DNA from 3 places in the Thermotoga sp. Mc24 genome. Region 2 is predicted to be linked to each of the others. Evidence: predicted binding sites of a transcription regulator. Region 2 holds the regulator's gene; each other region holds the start of a gene.
What was found. Region 2 encodes HrcA, which represses chaperone genes, less so after heat shock. Its sites were predicted from a motif close to ATTAGCACTCNNANNNTNNGAGTGCTAAT; they were not measured.
Positions count from the first base shown of each region.

Region 1: a site for HrcA is predicted at 1,627-1,655, ahead of groES (co-chaperone GroES). Genes of this name have one in related genera too.
Region 3: a site for HrcA is predicted at 2,535-2,563, ahead of dnaK (molecular chaperone DnaK). Genes of this name have one in related genera too.

Region 1 is NZ_JSFH01000012.1:253,539-257,822, forward strand. Features, by position in the region: gene groL (chaperonin GroEL) at 1-1,313, opposite strand, end outside; gene groES (co-chaperone GroES) at 1,328-1,603, opposite strand; RNA gene ssrA (transfer-messenger RNA) at 1,801-2,157, opposite strand; gene MC24_RS08925 (ABC transporter permease) at 2,294-3,331, shown strand; gene MC24_RS08930 (ABC transporter permease) at 3,345-4,284, shown strand, end outside.
Region 2 is NZ_JSFH01000011.1:57,607-61,890, forward strand. Features, by position in the region: gene MC24_RS07160 (sensor histidine kinase) at 1-813, opposite strand, end outside; gene MC24_RS07165 (L-threonylcarbamoyladenylate synthase) at 821-1,828, opposite strand; tRNA gene MC24_RS07170 (tRNA-Leu) at 1,883-1,969, opposite strand; gene hrcA (heat-inducible transcriptional repressor HrcA) at 2,098-3,114, shown strand; gene MC24_RS07180 (nucleotide exchange factor GrpE) at 3,120-3,638, shown strand; gene dnaJ (molecular chaperone DnaJ) at 3,645-4,284, shown strand, end outside.
Region 3 is NZ_JSFH01000002.1:48,446-52,729, reverse strand. Features, by position in the region: gene MC24_RS00240 (efflux RND transporter permease subunit) at 1-2,481, opposite strand, end outside; gene dnaK (molecular chaperone DnaK) at 2,715-4,284, shown strand, end outside.

The DNA of each region.
Region 1 (4,284 bases), on a different contig from region 2:
CCTATTTTCTCGTCGCCTTCGAGCTCTTCTATGACCTTTTCAACGGCTTTTCTTGCTCTCAGGAGTGTTACTCCTCCACCTGGAACGATTCCTTCTTCAACAGCTGCCCTTGTAGCACTCAATGCATCTTCAATTCTGTGTTTCTTTTCCTTGAGCTCTGTTTCGGTGGCTGCTCCGACCTTTATGACGGCTACTCCTCCTGCGAGCTTTGCCATCCTTTCCTGGAGAGTTTCTTTTTCGTATTCGGACGTGGTTTCTTCTATCTGGGCTTTGATCTGAGCAATTCTCTTCTTGATGGCCTCCGGATCACCTTTTCCTCCAATTATGATGGTCTCATCCTTCTTGACTCTCACAAGATCGGCTCTTCCGAGATCTTCGAGGGTGAGATCCTCGAGATTGATTCCGAGCTCTTCACTTGCCACCTGACCTCCGGTGAGTATCGCTATGTCCTGAAGCATGGCTTTCCTTCTTTCACCGAATCCAGGCGCCTTCACAGCACAGGACTGGAGAGTACCCTTGAGCTTGTTGAGAACGAGCGTTGTCAGAACTTCTCCTTCAACGTCTTCCGCTATGACGAGGAGTGGTCTTCCGGTCTGAGCGACTTTTTCAAGAATTGAAATGAGAGGTTTCACAGCGCTGAGCTTCCTGTCAGTGATGAGTATGAAGGGCTCTTTCAGAACAACCTCCATCTTCTCAGCATCTGTGACGAAGTACGGTGAAATGTAACCCCTGTCAAACTGCATACCTTCGGTGAATTCAACATACGTTTCAAGCGTCTTGGAATCCTCCACGGTGATGACTCCGTCTTCTCCTACCTTGTCCATAGCTTCTGCGATGAGTTCTCCAATTTCGGCACTGTTCGCAGATATAGCGGCAACGTGGGCAATGTCCTCCCTACCGGAAAGTTTCTTGGAGACCTTCTTGATCTCTTCGACGGCTTTCTCAACAGCTTTGTCTATACCCCTCTTGAGGAGTATTGGATTGGCACCTGCTGCAACGTTCTTGAGGCCTTCTTTGATCATGGCCTGTGCGAGAACTGTAGCCGTTGTTGTACCATCACCGGCAACGTCGTTTGTTTTGGAAGCAACCTCTTTCACGAGCTGAGCCCCGAGGTTTTCGAATTTATCCTCGAGCTCAATCTCCTTGGCTATAGAAACACCGTCGTTGGTTATTGTTGGAGAACCCCACGATTTTTCAATAACAACGTTCCTTCCCTTTGGCCCAAGAGTCACCTTTACCGCGTTAGCAACCTTGTCCACACCTCTTTCGAGTGCCCTTCTCGCTTCTTCGTTGAACTTCAAAATCTTCGGCATATTTCACACCTCCCTCACTCTTCGATTTTCGCGAGTATGTCGTTCACATCAATGATGATGTAATCCTCATCATCGATCTTTATTTCTGTACCCGCGTATTTGGAGTAAATAACCTTGTCTCCAACTTTGATGTCGAATTTTTCGTCGTCATCGATCTTTCCCACGGCTACGACCTCTGCCTTCATCGGTTTCTCTTTTGCGGAATCTGGAAGAACGATTCCTCCCTCAGTCTTCTTTTCCTCTTTGATGGGCTTGATGAGAAGCCTTTCACCGAGAGGTATCACTTTCATCATCCATCCCTCCTTCGTAGATTTTTAGCACTCTCATCGTTCGACTGCTAATATAAATATACTACTTTTTACGAGCCTCTTCAAGGGATATTGATTAAGAAAAACGAACACAAACTCAACATTATCGTTAATAATGGGTAAACAATGAGTCAAAGAGGTTGAAGAAAAGTAAAAAGGCGCTTGAAGCGCCCTTTTTCTGGTGGAGGCGGGGGGATTCGAACCCCCGTCCGAAGATGGAGGCCCCTGGGCTTCTCCGAGCGCAGCCCGTGTTTTCGATTTCAGGGGGGACCCCCCACGGGCAGGGTGTCCTCTCCCACAGCCTTCCTGAAATTTCCCGATTCAGGCCGGAAGGCGAAGCCTGAATCGGTAGGCTGGATATCTCACGCCCTCTTCCGAAGCCCAGCCAACTTCGGAGAGGACGGCCGCCTATCTATTAGGCGGCAACAGCAACAGGTTCGTTGGCACTTATTCTTTGTTCCACCTTTTTTACGAGGAGGTGGAGACCTCGGCTCGCTTCCCAGGGGACTCCATCCCCGTCGAACCCGTTCGCCCCCTGGTTTATCAATCCATCTTTATTATACCACCTTTATTATACCACTGTTCAGACTCTTCCAAATGTCGGAAGGTTCAGGGTATGTTGTATAATCATATGAAGATACATACCCAATTTACGACCAGGAGGTGTACCAGGTGACCGCATACATCATACGAAGACTTCTGCTCTTGCCCCTGATTCTCTTAGGAGTAACTTTCATCGTCTTCTCGATGATCCAGTCCCTCGGGCCGGACAAATTGCTCGCAGCGTACGTTAACCCGAACATGCTGGACAAATTAACGCCCGAGCAAATGGACGCTCTGAAGGAGAAGTACGGCTTGAACGACTTTTTCGTTGTGAGATACGTCAAATGGCTCTCAAACACTCTGAGAGGTGATCTCGGGTGGTCCCTTGTTGGGAAAGAACCGGTGAAAGATGCTCTTTTGAGAAGACTCCCATACACCGTTGAACTTGCGCTTTACGCCATCTTCCCTGTTGTATTTGTTGGAATATGGCTCGGTGTGAAGGCTGCGGTTCACAGAGGAAAATTCCTCGATCATTTCATAAGAATCTTCGCCGTGGTTGGCTGGTCTTTTCCTGATTTCGTCTTTGGATTGCTCGTTCTGATGATCTTTTACAGTATACTGAACTGGCTTCCTCCTGGGAATCTGAGTATGTGGGCTGAAGAAGTGATCAAATCTCCGGAGTTTCATCGCTACACAAAGCTCGTTACAATAGACGCGCTTTTGAACGGCAGATTGGACATCTTCTGGGATGGTCTGAAACACCTCATAGGTCCCATCATAACGCTTTCGTGGCTCTGGTGGGCGTATCTTCTGAGAATCACCAGGTCGAGCATGCTGGAAGTCCTGAACAAAGAATACGTGAGAACCGCCAGGGCAAAGGGTCTTCCTGAAGATGTGGTTATAAACAAACACGCCAGAAGAAACGCTTTGATTCCGGTTACCACGGTCGCCGGTGGTATGATCATCGGCCTCTTCTCCGGTACCGTGATCGTGGAAACGGTCTTCAACAGAACGGGTGTGGGAAGCTTCACCGCGCAGGCAGCCCTGCAACTCGATTACGCCTCGGTGATGGCTTCTGCGTTGTTTTTCTCAACAATTCTTGTTGTTGGAAATCTCATAATAGATATCCTGTACGCCCTTATAGACCCCAGAATAAGACTTGGATGAGAGGTGAAACGACGTGAATCAGGAATTCAAAAGAATAATGAAGAGATTTTTTAGAGATCCATCCGCCATCATAGGGTTCTCTCTGGTGCTCTTCTTTGTGGTGATAGCCATTCTCGCGCCTGTTATAGCTCCTCCCATTCACCCGCTCACCAGAGCCAAGCTACCCGATCCTTACTTGATGCCCGTGGTGAGCTGGAATCAGAGCCCACAACCCCCTACCACGAAAGAGGATGCCCTGGCGAAGAATCCCAACAGAGAACCTATACGCTGTGTTGATTATCATCCATTCGGTGTCATTGGTGGCCGTGATATTCTATACGGAATCGTCTGGGGCACAAGAACGGCTTTCAAGATAGGTCTCATAGTCACACTCGCAAGACTCCTGATAGGAGTGTTCATAGGTTCAATCTCAGGTTACTTTGGAGGATGGATAGATGAGGTTCTCATGAGGATCACCGATATCTTTCTCTCTATTCCTTTCCTCATAGCGGCTGTTGTGCTGACAACCGTTCTCGGGACAGGTCTCGACAAGGTTATGATAGCGATGATCGTGTTTGGATGGATGGGAGCGGCAAGGCTCATCAGAGGAAACATTCTTCAGGTGAGGGAAGAACAATTCGTTCTGGCAGCGAAAGCAATAGGTGTGCCCGATTTTCTCATCATACTGAAACACGTTCTTCCGAATACCATTTTCCCCGTCCTGATATGGGCTTCCATGAACATGGGATCTCTCGTGATAACGGCCGCTGTGCTCAGTTTCTTGGGACTCGGTGCCCCCCAGGGATACGCCGACTGGGGATCCATCCTCAGTTACTCGAGAGACTGGATGATGGAGATAGGAAAGCACTGGTACGCCCTCGTTTATCCCGGTACCGCTATGGTTCTCTTCGTTCTGGGATGGAATCTGCTGGGCGATGCGCTCAGAGACGCTTTCGATCCAAGGCTAAAATTCT
Region 2 (4,284 bases):
CGTTAAAGGTGTTCTGAGCTCGTGCGAGATGTTCGCTATGAATTCTGTTTTCATCCTGTCTATACGCTTCAGTCTCTCGAGTTCTTTTGACTCTGTCACGTTCTCAACAATCGTCAGCGCCTGGACTTCGCTGCCGAGGGCAAGAGGTATCGAGGTGATGGAAAAGAACTCTTCCTCCAATATTACTTCACCATTTCTTTGTGTTCGCAAAGATATTGCCTCTTCTGACAGAGAAACGGCCTTCTTCAGAACTTCGTCTGGAAAATTCTCCTCTTTGAACTTTTCATTCTGAAATTTTATTTCTCCATTCGAATAAACAAAGATACCTTCTGGAAGACCGTTAAGAATAACGTTCACGTAGTTGTACGTTTCTTCTAACTCTCTGTACAGCTTTATGTTTTCCAGAACGATCGCCGAAAGAAACGAAAGAACTTTGAAAATCTCCGTTTCTTCCATCGATGGCTGATGATTCAGTAGTACAATTAAGCTTCCAAACATCCTGTTTTGCTTCACAACAGGAACTATTCCAATATAACTGAGATCATCCTCTATAAAGACGGGATTGGATTGTCTGATGGACCAGTCAATGAACTCTTCGAATCTTTTTATATCGACATCTCTTCCCCAGATTTTTCTCTTGTTTTCATCGACGAGGATCACTTCTTTAATATCAACCACTTTCTTTACAAGGTCCAAAAGACCCTGAAGAATATCATTTTCTGTTTTCGCATTGGAAAACTCCATTATCATTATCGAAAGGAGTAAAAACAGACGATCGCTCTGTTTTTTTATCTTTTCTTGTGTTTCCTCCAAGGAAAAATCACCTCACAATTTCCGTCGCCGCTTTTCTCAGACGATTCATCACAGCAAACAGAATTCCCCGTTCTTCAAATCCCTCAACAATTATATACTCTTTACCCCTTTTTTCTGCTTCTCGCAGAACAGAAAAGATGTTTTGGGCGATACTGTAGGGATTTTTCAAAGATCCCACAACGATTATATCGTCATACAGCTCCTTTCTCTCATCAACACAGATGACCACATGGTTTGGATACTTTTTCAATACTTCTTCCATCTTCGTCAAATCTTCTACGAGTATCAAAGGCTTTGAAGGAGCGTAGTGTCGGTATTTCATTCCCGGTGCAAGCGGTCTGCCTTTAAAATTCCCTTTTCGTACAAAATCAGGTACTACGAGTTCCGGAAAGAGCTCCTTCAATCGCTCAACCTCCACTGGCCCTGGCCTCAGAAGAACGGGCTTTTCTTTTGTGAGGTCCACAATGGTGGACTCCAGGCCAAAGGGGGTATTCCCCGCGTCGATTATCAGCTTAACTTTACCCATGAAGTCTTCTATGACGTGTTGCACGTTGGTAGCGCTGGGTCTCCCCGATAGATTTGCGCTTGGAGCGGCTACAGGATGGCCAAAGAGTTTTATCAACTTCAGGGCCACCGGATGTGCCGGCATCCTCACAGCCACTGTCGAAAGACCAGCGGTCACCACGGGAGGTATCTTTTCAGATTTTTTTCGAAGAATAACTGTCAGCGGTCCCGGCCAGAACTTTTTCAAAAAGTCCAGATGAGCTTCATAACCCTCTGCGATTTCTTCCAGCTGCTCGAAAGAATGTATATGAACAATGAGGGGATTGTCAGTGGGTCTTCCCTTCAACTCGAAGATCTTCCTGCAGGCTTCTTCGTTGTACGCGTCCGCTCCTATTCCGTAAACGGTTTCAGTGGGGAAAATGATAACTTCTCTGTTCCGGAGAAGCTCGACTGCTTCTTTCAAAACTTCTTCGTTGGGGAAGAGGGGGTCCACCTTTAACACTTTAGTCACAGGTTTCTCCCTCCTGATATGATACAAAATAAAGGGGCTCTCTGGAGCCCCCTGTGGTGCCGAGGGCGGGACTTGAACCCGCACGGGGTCATCCCCCAGCTGATTTTGAGTCAGCCGCGTCTGCCATTCCGCCACCTCGGCCCTCTATAATATATAGTACCAGTTCCCTCTTTTTGAAGTCAAGCTCAAGGAATTCTCTTTCTTCTTGAATTCTTTTAAAATGTGTGCTAAACTTATTATTAGCACTCAAAAGAAGGGAGTGCTAAATCATGAGAAGGTTCAACAGAAAAAACAGCGAATCTTCGAAAAAATTGAATGATCGCCAGAGAAAGGTGCTTTACTGCATCGTGAGAGAGTACATAGAAAACAAAAAACCCGTGAGCTCGCAGAGAGTTCTGGAAGTGAGCAACATAGAGTTCAGCAGTGCCACTATAAGAAATGATATGAAAAAACTGGAGTACCTTGGATACATATACCAGCCCCACACATCGGCTGGAAGGATTCCAACCGACAAGGGGCTGAGATTTTACTACGAAGAGATGCTGAAGATCTCAAAAGAGACATCAGAAGCGGATCTCGCCGTGGAGACTTTCAAATCGATACCTCTCGCCGATCCAGAAAAAGTTCTCTTCCTCGCAGGAAGTCTCTTAGCCCGATTGACGGAGGGTTACGTCCTCATAGAAAGACCAAACACCAGAGATTTGAAAATACTCAGGGTGATACTTATCCCTGTTTCGGAGGACTACCTCATCTTTTCTATACTGACGGAGTTCGGTGTCTCCAGAGTTACCCCCATCAAAACTCAGGAACGACTGAACTGGGAAGAAATCGAAAGACAGATCAACTTCCTCCTCAGGGGCAGAACAATAGGAGAAGTGTTGATGGGTAGGATAGAAAGTCTGAAAGGAAGTGGATTTCTCAGGTTGATAGAATCCTTTATAGGCGAGACCATAGAAAGATATCTGGATGCGGGGCTTGAAAATCTTCTAAGGGATGAGACACTTACTCTGGAGGACATCAGAAACCTTCTCGAAGAAATCAAAGATCAGAAATTTCTTGAGAGCTTAGCTGAAGAAGGCATAACTGTCAGGATAGGAAGGGAAATCGGCAGAAAAAAGCTGGAAAAATTCGCTGTTTTTTCAGGAAAATACTTCAAAGGAGAATCTCCTATCGGCAGTGTGTACCTCTTCACGTCGAAGGTTACGAAATACGATAGAAATCACAGGATATTTGAATACATACTGAACCGTCTTTCGGAGTATTTCACTTCGACCTCCAGGAGGTGAAAAAGATGAGTGAAAAGGACAAAAAGGAACTCACACAGGAATGTGAAGAACTGAAAGAAAAATATAAAGAACTTGAAGAGTACGCAAAAAGACTGAAGGCCGAATACGAAAACTATCGTGAGGAAGTCGCCCGTGAAAAAAGAGAACTGATAAAGAACGCAAACGAATACCTCATATTGAAACTCATTCCCGTTCTTGATGATTTCGAAAGAGCACTGAATCAGGGAGAAAAGGGGAACGCTTTCTACGAAGGCGTGAAAATGATATACAAAAAACTCCTGAACGTCTTGGAAAAAGAAGGGCTCACAAAGATCCACGTAGGAGAGAAATTCGATCCTTTTGAACACGAAGCAGTTGAAAGAGTAGAAACGGAAGACGTGGAAGAATACACCGTCCTCGAGGTAGTAGAGAACGGTTACAAATACCACGGGAAAGTCCTGAAACCCGCAAAAGTGAAGGTTGCAGTAAAACCACGAAAAAAGGAAGAAAGGATGGCTGAAGAACCTTCTAACAAGAAGGAGTGATGCATTATGAAACGTGAAAAAAAGGACTACTACGAAATTCTCGGTGTTCCCAGAGATGCCACACAGGAAGAAATAAAAAGGGCTTACAAAAGACTGGTGAAAGAGTGGCACCCGGATCGACATCCAGAAAACAGAAAAGAGGCTGAACAGCGTTTTAAGGAAATTCAGGAGGCCTACGAGGTTCTCAGCGATCCACAGAAGAGGGCCATGTATGATCGTTTCGGGTACGTGGGAGAACAGCCTGTGTATCAGGAAACAGAATCCGGTGGCTTCTTCGACGATATATTTAGAGAGTTTGAAAACATCTTCAACAGGGACATATTCGACGTTTTCTTTGGCGAAAGACCTCACCAGGAAGAAAGAAGAGAATACACTCGAAGAGGCGAAGATATAAGGTACGAAATAGAAGTAACTCTCTCCGATTTGATCAACGGAGCGGAGATGCCCGTGGAATACGAAAGGTACGAAACCTGTCCAAGGTGTGGCGGAACCGGCGTGGAACCCGATACTGGGTACGTAAACTGTCTAAGTTGCGGTGGAACGGGAAGGATCAGAGAAGAACGAAGATCGTTCTTTGGATACTTCGTTAGTGAGAGAACCTGTGAGAGATGCGGTGGCACAGGGAAGATTCCACGGGAGTACTGCC
Region 3 (4,284 bases), on a different contig from region 2:
GGTGATTTCCACTTTTACACCAGAAAGATCAATTTCATTTAGAAGATTTTCTACTTTCTTTGCAACTTCGCCGATCGAACCTTCTATACTCACCAGATCTACGTAAACAACACGTTCTCCATCGGAGTGTTCCACTATAGAAGGAAGTGTTTCCCTCGATATGTTTGAAACTGCACCAAGAGAGACATCCCCTTTGAGACCAGTAAGCGAAATCTTCGATAAGTCTTCGGGAGATAGAGATTTTGCCTTTTTCAAAACGATGGGAAGTGTTCCTTCTTCCGTTCTCAGTGTTCCGATTTTCTTCCCGAGAAGGTAGGTCTGGAGATCCAAAAAGACCTGGCCTGTCACCACACCGTTCATGAGGGCTTTGTTCCGGTCTATTTTCACATGAAGGACTTCCTTTTCAAAGGAATTTCTTATCTGAATCTTTTTGACTTCCTGCAGTTCCCTTAAACGCTCGAAGATTTCTTTTGCTTTTTCCTGTATCAGAGAAAGATCATCTCCTCTCACTTCGATCGTCACAGGATAGCCCAGAATTTCGTATATCTGCTGTGATTGCTCAAGAACTTCTATTTTCGCTTCTGGAATATTCAGCTGGGAGATGGCATTCTTCAGTTTCTCTCTGTTTTTCGCGAATTCCCTCCTGCTTCCTCCGAGGTTCACCATTATTCTTGCTTCGTTCTGTCCCCTTCCCATTATTTGAGAGTAGATATTCGTTATTCCAACTTCCGAGTAGAAAGAAGAGATTTTGTACTCGTTTCTGTGTTTGTTCAGGTAATCTTCTATTTGCTCTACAGCTTCGGTGGTTTTTTCATAAGACGACTGAGAGGGAAGTTTCACATCTATCACCATGAGATTCGTCTGGAAAGACGGGAGAAAACCCAGAGGTTTCGAAAGAAGGTAAATCACGGAGATTGCAACCAGAGCAAAAGAAATCACCAGGACCAGTTTCTTTCTCTTCAAACACCATTCCAATGCCTTCCGATAATGCTTTTGCAGTGCTTCGGTGAGTTTTCCCCTTCTTGGCTTTATCCACCTTGTACCCGCTGGAACGACGACTGTAGATACGAACAGCGAAGAAGAAAGTGCGAAGACGAACGCAATGGCGAAATACTTGAACAGTCTCACTACAAAACCTGTGAAGAACACTATGGGAAGAAAAACAGAAACGGTTGTGAGTGTGGAAGCAAGAATCGCCAGCCACACCTCTCCCGCACCTTTTCTCGCAGCGTCCGGTATTGGATCACCGAGGGAGCGATGGCGGTATATGTTCTCAAACACGACTATGGAATTGTCCACCAGCATTCCCAGTGCCATGATGAGACCGCCCAGCGTGAGCGTGTCGAGGTTCAAGCCGAAGGCGTAAAGAAGAACAAAGGTGATCGTGAGGGACAGCGGAATGGAAAACGAAGTGACGATGGTTGACGTGAAATCCTTCAAAAAGATCAAAACCACCACGAAAGCCGCGATGAAGCCGTAGAGAAGATTCTTGAGAAGATTGTCGATCGCTCTTTCAGTGTAATAAGCCTGGTTCATGGCCTCTATGTAATTTATTTTGGAATCTCTCAGTATCCTCTTTATTTCACGGACAGTTTTGACGGTGTTCGCACCGCTTCTTTTGTAGATAGCGATGAGAGAAGCCTTCTTTCCGTTGACCCTGACTTCTCCCTGAACGCTTTCGTTCGTTATATTAACCTCGGCTATGTTTCTCAATCTCACGGGAACGAGTATGTTCGGTACCTTACCCTGCAGAAGGGACTGGTATTTCACTCCCCTGAAACCAACGATTGTGTTTTTGAGATCTTCTATGTTCTCAAACCGGCCATCGACGGAAACGGGGTAAATGTTTCCTTCAGAATCGCTCACATAGCCGAACGGGTAAACGAGATTCCCTGAAAGGATGGTCTCTATCAACGAAGGATCAACATCGAACCGTTTTATTTTCTCCTGATCAAGTATAACCTCGACGATTTTTTCTGGTTTTCCCATCAATTCTACACTGGCGACTTCCGGCAGTCTTTTGATTTTCGACACGACATCTTCGTAGTCATCTTCCGTTGAGAAAGCATACACGGGAAGTAAGGAAGGATCGAACTCTACGACCACAGGATTCGCACCCTCTGGCAGGTCGCGAGTGGCAAGATCTACGTACCTTGAGAGTCTTCCAACGGCTTCGGAGGTTTTCACATTCCAGTCGAACTCGACGAGGATGAAAGAAACGGAATCCATCGACATGGAGGTGAACCTTCTAACACCCGGAGTTGAGGAAATGTACCCTTCAAGAGGTTTGGTTACGAGTTCTTCGACTTCTTCCGTGCCCGCTCCCATGTACGTGGTTATAACAACAGCGTAAGGGTACTCTATCTGAGGAAGAAGATCCAGCTTGAGATGCTGAAACGAAATGAAACCAAGGAAGACAACAGCTGTCAACAGCATAAAGATGGCTATGGGTCTTCTCGAAGAGATTTCCGCGATCTTCACTTCGATCCCTCCCCGACAGAACAAATTATAGCTCACTTTCGATCTGAATTGTTATTATCATTCAAAAGTTTCATTTGCTATACGATATTGTTTCTAAAAAATTATATATTCGATTTCCATCATTATGAGACGAATATATGTTTGTACAAATTCTCATACGACCCCTTGACATCCCATTCTGTGCCTCACTATAATTTCTCATGGATGAGAAAAGGTTCTGAGGAGGTGGCACAATGGCAGAAAAGAAAGAATTCGTTGTGGGAATAGACCTTGGAACGACAAATTCTGTTATAGCTTGGATGAAACCGGACGGTACAGTTGAAGTGATACCGAACGCTGAAGGAAGCAGGGTCACACCATCCGTGGTTGCGTTCACAAAGAGTGGAGAGATACTCGTAGGAGAACCCGCCAAGAGACAGATGATACTCAATCCTGAACGAACGATAAAATCCATAAAGAGAAAAATGGGAACTGATTACAAAGTGAGAATAGACGATAAAGAATACACTCCTCAGGAGATCAGCGCGTTCATTCTCAAGAAGCTGAAGAACGACGCGGAAGCGTACCTCGGTGGTGAAATAAAGAAAGCCGTCATCACCTGTCCCGCTTACTTCAACGATGCCCAAAGACAGGCAACGAAAGAGGCTGGAATCATAGCAGGTCTTGAGGTCTTGAGGATCATCAACGAACCAACCGCAGCGGCCCTCGCTTACGGACTCGATAAAGCTGGAAAAGAAGAGAAAGTGCTGGTTTACGACCTCGGTGGTGGAACGTTCGATGTCTCCATACTCGAGATAGGAGAAGGTGTGATCGAGGTCATCGCGACAGCTGGTAACAACCACCTCGGTGGAGACGACTTCGATCAGAGACTCATCGACTGGATGGCAGAGGAATTCAAAAAACAGCACGGAATAGATCTCAGAGAAGACAGACAGGCGCTTCAGAGATTGAGAGACGCTGCCGAAAAGGCCAAGATAGAGCTTTCAACGAAGATGGAAACCGATGTGAGTTTGCCGTTCATCGCTGTTTCTCCGAGCGGACAGCCTCTGCACCTTGAAATGAGAATCACCAGAAGTCTCTTCGAATCGCTCACAAGAGATCTCGTTGAAATGACAAGAGGCCCAATCGAACAGGCACTGAACGATGCAAAGCTCTCACCACAGGATATCGACGAAATCATACTCGTCGGCGGTATGACCAGAGTTCCAATGGTGCAGAGGTTCATAAAGGAGTTCTTCGGAAAAGAACCCAACAAGAGCGTCAACCCGGACGAAGCAGTTGCTATCGGAGCGGCGATCCAGGCGGCGATACTTGCGGGCACCGAAGGAGCAAAGGGAAGAGATATCGTTCTCGTCGATGTAACACCACTAACACTCGGAATAGAAGTCAAAGGCGGACTCTTCGAACCGATAATCCCAAGAAATACCAAGATACCCGTGAGGAAGAGCAAGATCTTCACAACGGTTGAAGACGGTCAGACCGAAGTAGAAATCAGAGTCTATCAGGGTGAAAGGCCGATTGCGAGGGAAAACATCTTCCTTGGAAGCTTCAAACTCGTTGGAATTCCACCGGCACCGAGGGGTGTTCCTCAGATAGAGGTCACGTTCGACATAGACAGCGACGGAATAGTCCACGTTTCCGCAAAAGATCTCGGTTCTGGAAAAGAACAGTCCATGGTAGTCACAGGAAGACACAAGCTCTCCGAAGACGAAATAAAGAGAATGATAGAAGATGCGAAAAGATACGAAGAACAGGACAAACGTCTCAAAGAAGAAATCGAACTCAAGAACAGAGCAGACGATC